DNA from 4 places in the [Bacillus] caldolyticus genome. Region 2 is predicted to be linked to each of the others. Evidence: riboswitches for the same ligand, from Rfam matches in the RefSeq annotation. Region 2 holds a riboswitch; each other region holds the start of a gene.
What was found. Region 2 has a riboswitch for S-adenosylmethionine ahead of CWI35_RS05875 (methionine biosynthesis PLP-dependent protein). Riboswitches for the same ligand answer to the same signal wherever they lie in the genome.
Positions count from the first base shown of each region.

Region 1 (2,182 bases), 480 kb from region 2:
GCGAGGCGATCAGCCCGCCGTACACAAACCCTGGAATCGCCGTATGTTCCGGACGCGGCGTATACACCGTCACCGTTTTGTCGCCCCGCCACCCGGTGCGGAAATGGTGGCCTTGTTCATTCAGACGCCCGCAGCCGTAGCACCAGGCGAATTCATCAGGGTAGTCGTCTTGAATCGCGTGCACGATCATTTCTTCCACGTCATCCTCCCCCTCTCTTTTTCTAGTATACCATTGAATCGAGAAGACGACGACTCCTACATGGACGGTTGTTGTCTAGCGGCAGGCAAGGCCATACGAAGAAAAATGGAACGAAGCGCCAATCGCCAGACGGCAAATTCATAGGCGGCCCAAACAGCTGGCCGCCTAGCGTGACGCCATTTATCGAGCAGGCTCGTAAAACTCGATCCATTCGCCGTCGGGCCCGAGGAAGAACAAATATTTTGCTCCGTTCGGAAGTGTCGTTATTTCTTCCCACACAAGCGGCACACCGAGCGACTGAAGCCGTTCTTTCTCCTGCTCAATGCCTTCCACCGTAAACGCCACATGGTGCACTTTTCCTTCCGTCGGCAAATCCGGATTGTATCCTTCGATCAGCTCGACAATGATCGAGCCGCCAATCCCTAAAAACGCCAATTTCATCGTGCCGTTCGTATGAATCATTTCGTCGAGCAGCTCCAAGCCGACAACATTTTGATAAAACTCTTTCGATGCTTCGATGTCTTTCACTTGAATGCCGACATGTTCAAATTTTTTGACTGCCATTCGTCCCTCTTCCTTTCTATGACTCAGTTAACCATACTGCTTGTAAATACGGCGTCATCTGCATCGGGAAAATCCCTTTTTTCCCAAGCTCTGTCCATATGTAGCGGTCAAGGGCGTACGGTCCGTCCGCCTTCCATTCGTCCGCCTCACTGTTGGTCAACAACAACGAAAAGGCTGTTCCTTGCGCTTCCCCATACAAATGAACGTATCCGTCCCCACGGTCGACATGCACCGCCGCCTTAGGGTCAAACCGGATGAGCTCCGCCTGCACACAGCGCATGACACAAACGGCGAACGCTGCGGCAGGGAGATGAGCGGCCATGCAAGCGCGGAGCGAAACCGCCTCCTCCACTGTTTCTCCTTCACCTCCCATCGACAAAAACCCCCTTCGCCTCGGAATGATGCGAAAGGGGCCATGAGCCGTTCTTATCATCCAAAGCGAAACCGCTTTGCGGGTGTTAGCACCTTGCCTGCGGCAGGTTGCTGTGGGGTCATCAAGCCCGTTCTCTCGCCCACTCTTGATAAGACGTATGCAATTTGTCTTCTATCTTATCATACATCATCAAAGGCAACAATCGTCATTGTTCGACTTCCGGTTGCTCGGACGTGACGCCGACATCTTTCCACGTCAGTTTCGAGCCCGGATCGACCGTGAAGTTGGCGACGCGGTTGTTGACGGCATAAATGGCCGAACGATACAACGTCGGGATGACCGGCACTTCTTCGTTCATCAGCTTTTGCCATTCACTGTAAATTTTCCGACGATATTCTTTGTCAAACGCCTGTTCGGAATGGCCTTTTTCCAACAGTTCATCGTTTTTCTCATTCACCCAGCGCGAGTAGTTGAACATGACGTTGCGGCCGTACAATCCGTACGGGTCGACGTCCGTTCCAGTTCCCCAAGCGGCGGCGTAGACATCCACTTTCGGATCGTCTTTTTCGACCATATCGTAGAAGGAGTTGAACTCCGCCAAGCGTCCGTCTACAAGCTGAACATCGAGGCCCACATCTTTCCAGCATTGCATATAAAATTTGGCCAGCGGTTCAGCGATGTCCCCACCGCTCATCGCCAAGAAGTTGATCTTGAATTTTTTGCCGTTTGGATCTTCGCGGAGGCCATCGCCATCCACATCTTTATATCCCGCTTCATCCAGCAATTGTTTCGCTTTTTCCGGATTGTACGTATATCCTTTGATGGAGCTGTCATGATAGCCCGGGAACGACGGCGGAATGAGCGTGTTCGCCGGGAAGCGCAAGCCATGATACAGGCGGTCAGCCACCTCTTGGTTGTTGATGGCATACGCCATCGCTTGGCGCAGTTTTTTGTTTTGGAATTTCGGATTGTCCATTACGTTTTCCTGCTTTTTCGCATCCCAATGGCCGAGTTTAAAGCCGATATAGTTGTACGCCAAATCCACT
Region 1 is NZ_CP025074.1:647,800-649,981, forward strand. Features, by position in the region: gene CWI35_RS03385 (PaaI family thioesterase) at 1-199, opposite strand, end outside; gene CWI35_RS03390 (VOC family protein) at 380-763, opposite strand; gene CWI35_RS03395 (hypothetical protein) at 780-1,136, opposite strand; SAM riboswitch class I at 1,187-1,291, opposite strand; gene opp4A (oligopeptide ABC transporter substrate-binding protein) at 1,342-2,182, opposite strand, start outside.
Region 1: another riboswitch for S-adenosylmethionine. It lies ahead of CWI35_RS03395 (hypothetical protein); the one in region 2 lies ahead of CWI35_RS05875 (methionine biosynthesis PLP-dependent protein).

Region 2 (2,182 bases):
TTTCCGCGAACGTAATGAGGCGCAAGCTTTTTAAAAACCCGTTCACCCACTTTTCATCGGCAATCCGGAATGACAGCATCCCTCCTCGCCCTGGGTACAGGACGTCAGTCACATCTTCATGTTCGCGCAAAAAGGCGCTGATGCGCTTGGCGTTTTCTTCATGTTGACGCATCCGGAGAGCCAACGTTTTCATCCCGCGAATGAGCAGCCATGAATCAAACGGCGACAACACCGCGCCGATGGCGTTCTGGTACTCGGCCAAGCGTTGACAGAGATCCTCGCCCTTGGCGACGACAAGGCCAGCCAGCACATCGTTATGGCCGCCTAAATATTTCGTGGCGCTGTGGATGACAATATCGGCGCCTTGTTCGATCGGGCGTTGAAGCACCGGTGTATAAAACGTGTTGTCAACGATCAACAAAAGCCCATGCCGTTTGGCAAGCGCGGAGACAGCGGCAATATCCGTCTCCTGCATCAATGGGTTCGTCGGCGTTTCCAAGAAAATGGCTTTCGTTTTTTCCGTTATCGTTTCTTCCACTGCATCGAGGTCAGCAAAGTCAACGTAATGAAACCCAAGACCGTACTTGCGCCAGCCGCGCTCAAACAGGCGGTACGTGCCGCCGTAAAGGTCGGCCGATACGAGAAACTCGTCTCCGCTCTCAAACAAGGCGAGCACCGTCTGAATGGCGGCCATGCCGGAGCTGAACGCATAGCCTTGGTCGCCGCCTTCCAGTCTCGCGATCGCTTCTTCGACGATTTTGCGCGTTGGGTTGCCGGTGCGGATGTAGTCAAACCCGGTCGACTCTCCGATGCCAGCATGGCGGTAGGCGGTCGAGAAATAGACGGGCGGGTTGACCGTCCCCGTCACCGTTTCGCTCCGATTGCCAATTTGCGCTAACAACGTCTCTAGTTTCTCCATCTCATCTCTCTCCTTCTGCTGAAAATTCCATCATGGATCAACGGCCGACCATTTGACGCCCAACGAAGCGCCGCTGTCTGTCGGGCAGCGGCCGAGGGCCTTGATCCTCGACGCCCCTCGGTTGAGGGAGCGGCCGCTTGAGTAAATAAAAAAAGTCTTCTAAGAAGAAGACTTTTCCATACGCACATGGTCATGCTTCTTCTTATCTGCCGAATTGAATGCTCAATTCGCTGGATTTAGCACCTGGCCGCCGGGCGGCTGGTTGCTGAAGCTTCATTGGGCCAGTTCCCTCCGCTTCTCTTGATAAGAATGAGACGCGTATTCAATTTTTCTAATTTTAATAAAAAATGTAGCGCATTCCCCCCGTTTTTGCAAGCCATTTTTTTGTGAATGGCACGATTCGGCAAATTCGCAAAAAATTCGAGCCCTTCGTTAACATCTTTTGGCGCAAATATGTTACAATAACAGATGAACTTACGCTTTCATGGAGGATGGTCATGGCGACAGCAACAGGAACGATGCGCGACTGCAAGTTGTACAGCGGAGAGCTGCAAGAAGAAATCGAACTGCTCGTCTACTTGCCAAGCAATTTTTCGCCGCTTTACAAATATTCTTTATTAATCGCGCAAGATGGCAAAGATTATTTTATGTATGGAAAAATGAAAACCGTCATCGAAACGCTGATGGCAGAAGGAACAATCGACCGGACGATCGTCGTCGGCATCCCGTATCGGAACGTCAACGACCGCTACGAGAAATACCACCCGGAAGGCCGAAAGCACGAAGCATACCTTCGTTTTTTAGCCCATGAACTCGTCCCGTTTTTGGACCGCGAACTGCCGACATACCAAATGGGCAAAGGCCGGGCGCTGATCGGCGATTCGCTCGGCGGAACGGTGTCGCTTCTAGCCGGGTTGTTGTATCCGCATACATTTGGGAAAATCGCCATGCAGTCCCCCTATATCGATGACTCGGTATTGGCGCGCATCCGCTCATTCCGCGATCCATCGCTCCTTTCGCTTTACCATTCTGTTGGCACAGAGGAAACAGCGGTGAAAACGACGGATGGCCATGTGCGCGATTTTATCACCCCGAATCGAATGGCGCGGGACTTGTTTATGGAAAAACGGTTTGCTTATACGTACCATGAGTTCGAAGGCGGTCATGCGTGGACGTATTGGCAGCCGGATGTCCCCCGAGCCGTAGCCGCTGTTTTATCATTATAGGACAAAACGGAGCAACTTCAAAGATGTCGAAGCCGCC
Region 2 is NZ_CP025074.1:1,126,841-1,129,022, forward strand. Features, by position in the region: gene CWI35_RS05875 (methionine biosynthesis PLP-dependent protein) at 1-919, opposite strand, end outside; SAM riboswitch class I at 1,119-1,229, opposite strand; gene CWI35_RS05880 (alpha/beta hydrolase) at 1,417-2,145, shown strand.

Region 3 (2,182 bases), 1.4 Mb from region 2:
CCGTCGCCGCCCACATCGTCTCCCATTGCACGTTCGGCAGGAGGTTAGCGAGCATCGTGAATCACCTCCACCGCCACCTGCTGGCGTTGAATATAGTCAAGCGCCCGGTCGATTTCATCCCTCGCCCCGTCGAGGTGCACGAACAGCACCCCATAGGCGCCTTGATGGGTTTGCGAAATTTTCCCTTGCAAAATGTTGACATCGACGGCAAACTGACGCACCACTTCGGTGATGAGCGGCTTTCCGGCTGCCGCGCCGACGAACGTCAGCTGCGCGATCAGCCCGCTCGGGTATTGGCCAAACAAATGAGAAATCGCCTCTTCCGTCTCCTCGGGCTCGATCAGCTGCTTGACGAACCGTTTCGTAATCGGTTGCTGCGGGTTGCGGAACACATGCAGCACTTCGCCTTGCTCGACGATTCGGCCGCTTTCCATCACCGCAACGCGGTCGCAAATTTTGCGGATGACGTGCATTTCATGGGTGATCAGCACAATCGTCAGCCCGAGACGCTTGTTGATGTCAACGAGCAAGTCCAAAATCGCATCGGTCGTCTGGGGGTCCAACGCCGATGTCGCCTCGTCGCACAGCAAGACTTTCGGGTTGTTGGCGAGCGCCCGGGCGATGCCGACCCGCTGCTTTTGCCCGCCGCTCAGCTGCGACGGGTAGGCATCCTCGCGCCCGGAAAGGCCGACAAGCTCGATCAATTCATCCACCCGCTTGTTCCGCTCCTCTTTCGGGACGCCGGCAATTTCAAGCGGAAAGGCAATGTTTTCCCTGACTGTGCGAGACCAAAGCAAGTTGAAATGCTGGAAAATCATCCCGATTTCTTGGCGCGCCTTGCGCAGCTCCCGCCCTTTCACGCGCGTCATATCGCGCCCGGCGACGACCACCCGGCCGCTCGTCGGCTTCTCGAGCCCATTGAGCAAGCGGATGAGCGTGCTTTTCCCCGCGCCGCTGTAGCCGATAATGCCGAAAATTTCCCCTTCGCGAATCTCAAGCGACACATTGTCGACAGCCGTGACCGAGCCGTTGGCCGCTTGATAGATTTTCGTCACTTGTTCGAGTGTAATCATCGTTTCACCTTCCTCCCCAAGCGGCAGAGCGCAAAAAGAAAACCTTTCTGCCCGCAGAGAACAGAAAGGTATTGTGCACCATTCCGTCTCTTATCTCTCAAAGCAGGCCGCTTTGTGTGAATTGGCACCATTTCAGCACATGCGCTGACGGTTGCCGGGCTTCATTGGGCACATCCCTCCACCTCTCTTGATAAGAGCGCAACAATCGCCTATTCAATTGACTACGAATGTGATTGTATCATTGTCTGTCGAAGCGTGTCAACATCTTTTTTATCCGACGTCCCGATAAGGCTTGGCCAAATGGAGGAGCGATTCAAGAAGCAAAAGCTGGCGGAAGCTTCCTGACACGTGCACTTCACGCAACCGGACGAGCTGCTGCAGCTTCAGTTCGCCGTTCAGCAGGGACGCGAGCGCCTCTTTGGAACCGCGCACCGTCAATGTTTTCCGTTCATCGTTTTCCATCCCTCTAGCGGCTGATTCCTTGCCGATCAACAGCAAGGCGGTTTCGTCATCGCTTTCAAACCGAACATACAGCTGCTCATCCGGCAAAATCGGCACCAAATGGCGCAACACTTGCATCCGTTCCACGAACTGCCCAACTAATTCACGCATTTCCATGGATATCCCCTCCCCCATTTTTATTTTTTTCACTTCCACCTGAAGAGGAGAAATCCTTTACAAAAATCTCGACAACCCGTTGACGAACGAGCGCCGTTTTTGTCATTTCCCAAGAAATGTGTCAAACAGCGTCAAAAAAAGGCGAATCATCGGGACGGCAAGCAGGCTTGAATCACTTCGTACAAATACGGAACGGAATGAAAGGCATACCACTTGCCTGCGACCGTTCCGTCCCTAAAAAGAAGCAGGCAAGGAACGCTTTCAATTTTCCACGCAACGGCCTGCTCAGGGATATAGTTGATGTCCGTTTCGTAAAACGGCAGCGCCGGAAACAACTGCTCCACCACCGTGAGCATCCGCCGCGCCAGCTGGCACGTGCCGCACAGCGGGGTATACAAGTAAAGGGCCAGAAGCGGCTCGACTTCCACCACTCGCATGACATCGTTTCGGTCGATCGCTTTCACTCGCCTCTTCCCCTCATGAGCGATTCG
Region 3 is NZ_CP025074.1:2,524,361-2,526,542, reverse strand. Features, by position in the region: gene CWI35_RS13045 (methionine ABC transporter permease) at 1-55, opposite strand, end outside; gene CWI35_RS13040 (methionine ABC transporter ATP-binding protein) at 45-1,073, opposite strand; SAM riboswitch class I at 1,161-1,270, opposite strand; gene CWI35_RS13035 (hypothetical protein) at 1,344-1,691, opposite strand; gene CWI35_RS13030 (thioredoxin family protein) at 1,838-2,155, opposite strand; gene CWI35_RS13025 (toprim domain-containing protein) at 2,152-2,182, opposite strand, start outside.
Region 3: another riboswitch for S-adenosylmethionine. It lies ahead of CWI35_RS13040 (methionine ABC transporter ATP-binding protein); the one in region 2 lies ahead of CWI35_RS05875 (methionine biosynthesis PLP-dependent protein).

Region 4 (2,182 bases), 390 kb from region 2:
AGTCGCTCAGTTCGGCTTTGGAGAGCTCGATCGTTTTGGTCGCCTCATCAAGCGGATAGTCCGGATTCCAACGATTGATCAATGTGTCGCCATGCGGGATGCTTACGCTCATGTTCATAACCTCCTAGATTGATAGATGTTGTGAAATGCCGCTGCCATGTTCATGAGGCAAGCGCTCTTTTTTCAGGCTAATGACGCCAAGCAGACGCTCAAGATGGCGATGACCGTATAGACGTCGCTGTCAAACAGCAGCTTGACGATTCGGAATGGCGTCCGATTCGTCAGCGACGCCTATCGAGGCCGCCGCGCCGCTCGCCTCGATGTTCATCGCGAAGAAAAAGGAAGCGATCAAAGCAATGGCAAGGAGCATATCGTTTTTCTCTCCTTCCTTAAGCGAGATGGAGACCGCATTCCGTCTTTCCTTGGCCGGCCCAGCGCCCGGAGCGCAAGTCGTTCGGATCTGTAGCCGGAGCGGTGCACGGGGCGCAACCGATGCTCGGGTAGCCGCGGTCGTGGAGCACATTGTACGGGAGATGGCGTTTGTACACGTAATTCCATACGTCTTTCCACGTCCAGTGAATGAGCGGACAGACTTTAATAGAACGGAACTTGTCGTCTTTGTTAATGTACTCGACATGCCGCCGCGTCGGCGATTGCTCGCGGCGCAAGCCGGAAATCCACGCCGTCACCCCGGTCAGCACCTCGCGCAGCGGAATGACTTTGCGCAGCTCACAGCATTTGTTCGGGTCGCGTTTCCATAACTCGTCGCCAAACTGCGCCTTCTGTTCTTCCAACGTCAAGCGCGGCTGCTTCATCACGATGCGAAGCGACGGATATTTTTCTTTCACTTTCGCGATCGTATCGTACGTCTCTGGAAAATGCAGGCCGGTATCCAAAAAGACGATTTCGGCGTCCGGTTTGATTTGGGAGATGAGATCAATCAGCACAATCCCCTCGATGCCGAAGCTGCACGCGTATACGATCTCATCGCCGTATTCGCGATACGCCCAAGCAAGGACGTCAAGCGCCCCTTTTGTTTCATTATCGGACGGAAAAGACGGTTTTTCCGCCTTTTCCCACTGATCATACGTGAGCATCGGTTTCTCCTCCTCACAAAATCAAAGAAAATCCACGTAATTAGTCGGATATATAGCGGCCAAACGGCAATTCGGCGGCGAAAATCCTTCCTTGCATGAATCAGAAAGAGCGGGAGAAAGGGTGCCCCTTATTTTACTAAAGATCTTCTTTAGCTGGAATTGGCACTTTGCTATAGGCGGCAGGTTGACGGAGTTCATTGAGCCAATTCCTCCCTCACTCCCGAGCAACGTATGCAACGCATGTCATTTAATTGATTAAAATTTTAGCACAATTGACGATAATGTCAATCATAGTTTTTCGATAGGAATTGTTTTTATACGAAACAGCTGCATTGCCTGCCTAGCAGCAGATGGGAGCGTTATTTTTTGCGCAGGCTTCCGAGCTCTTCGACAATCGCCTGCATTTCGCTTGGGCTGAACGTCTCGCGTTTCATCACCATCTCGTAAATGTCTCTCAACTCATCGTACCATTCCTCGGAAAAATGGGACGGCTTGATGGCATCCAAGTTCAGCACTTTCAACTTTTGCTTCAACTGTTCGATCATGTAGGCGACGTTTTCCGCCGACCGTTTTGATAAATCCATTCGTTTACTCCTTTCATGGCAAGTTACTATGTATTGTACCATAGGTGCAGGAAGAATGGGGAGAGATTGCCTGGCTTGCTTTTCTGATGAAAAACGGATGATGTGGTAAAATGTAGGTGCACATGCATAGTGCCAGTCTAAAAGGTTGGTGAAACACCTCGTTTTCTTCAAAATGGTTGTCGTGAACGCGCACAAAAGTTGTTGGCCCATTCGCACACGCTCCCCCGCTGGAGTTGTTTTTTCGTTACATCCCCGTCCTTCTAGGGACAAAAAGGGCTAGATGAAAAGAAATGAAGGAAAACTAACGGTGGAAAGCACCGTGGACATAGAGAGAGGGGTGGCTGTTTGGATGATTAAAGTGCTGTTTGTTTGTCTTGGAAACATTTGTCGCTCGCCGATGGCGGAAGCGGTCTTCCGTCATTTGGTGAAAGAGCGGGGGCTTGACGGTCTGATTGCCGTTGATTCGGCGGGAACAGGCAGCTGGCATGTCGGTGAGCCGCC
Region 4 is NZ_CP025074.1:1,517,525-1,519,706, reverse strand. Features, by position in the region: gene sat (sulfate adenylyltransferase) at 1-112, opposite strand, end outside; gene CWI35_RS08010 (phosphate transporter) at 242-370, opposite strand; gene CWI35_RS08005 (phosphoadenylyl-sulfate reductase) at 390-1,097, opposite strand; SAM riboswitch class I at 1,223-1,327, opposite strand; gene CWI35_RS08000 (DUF1128 domain-containing protein) at 1,457-1,681, opposite strand; gene CWI35_RS07995 (low molecular weight protein-tyrosine-phosphatase) at 2,031-2,182, shown strand, end outside.
Region 4: another riboswitch for S-adenosylmethionine. It lies ahead of CWI35_RS08005 (phosphoadenylyl-sulfate reductase); the one in region 2 lies ahead of CWI35_RS05875 (methionine biosynthesis PLP-dependent protein).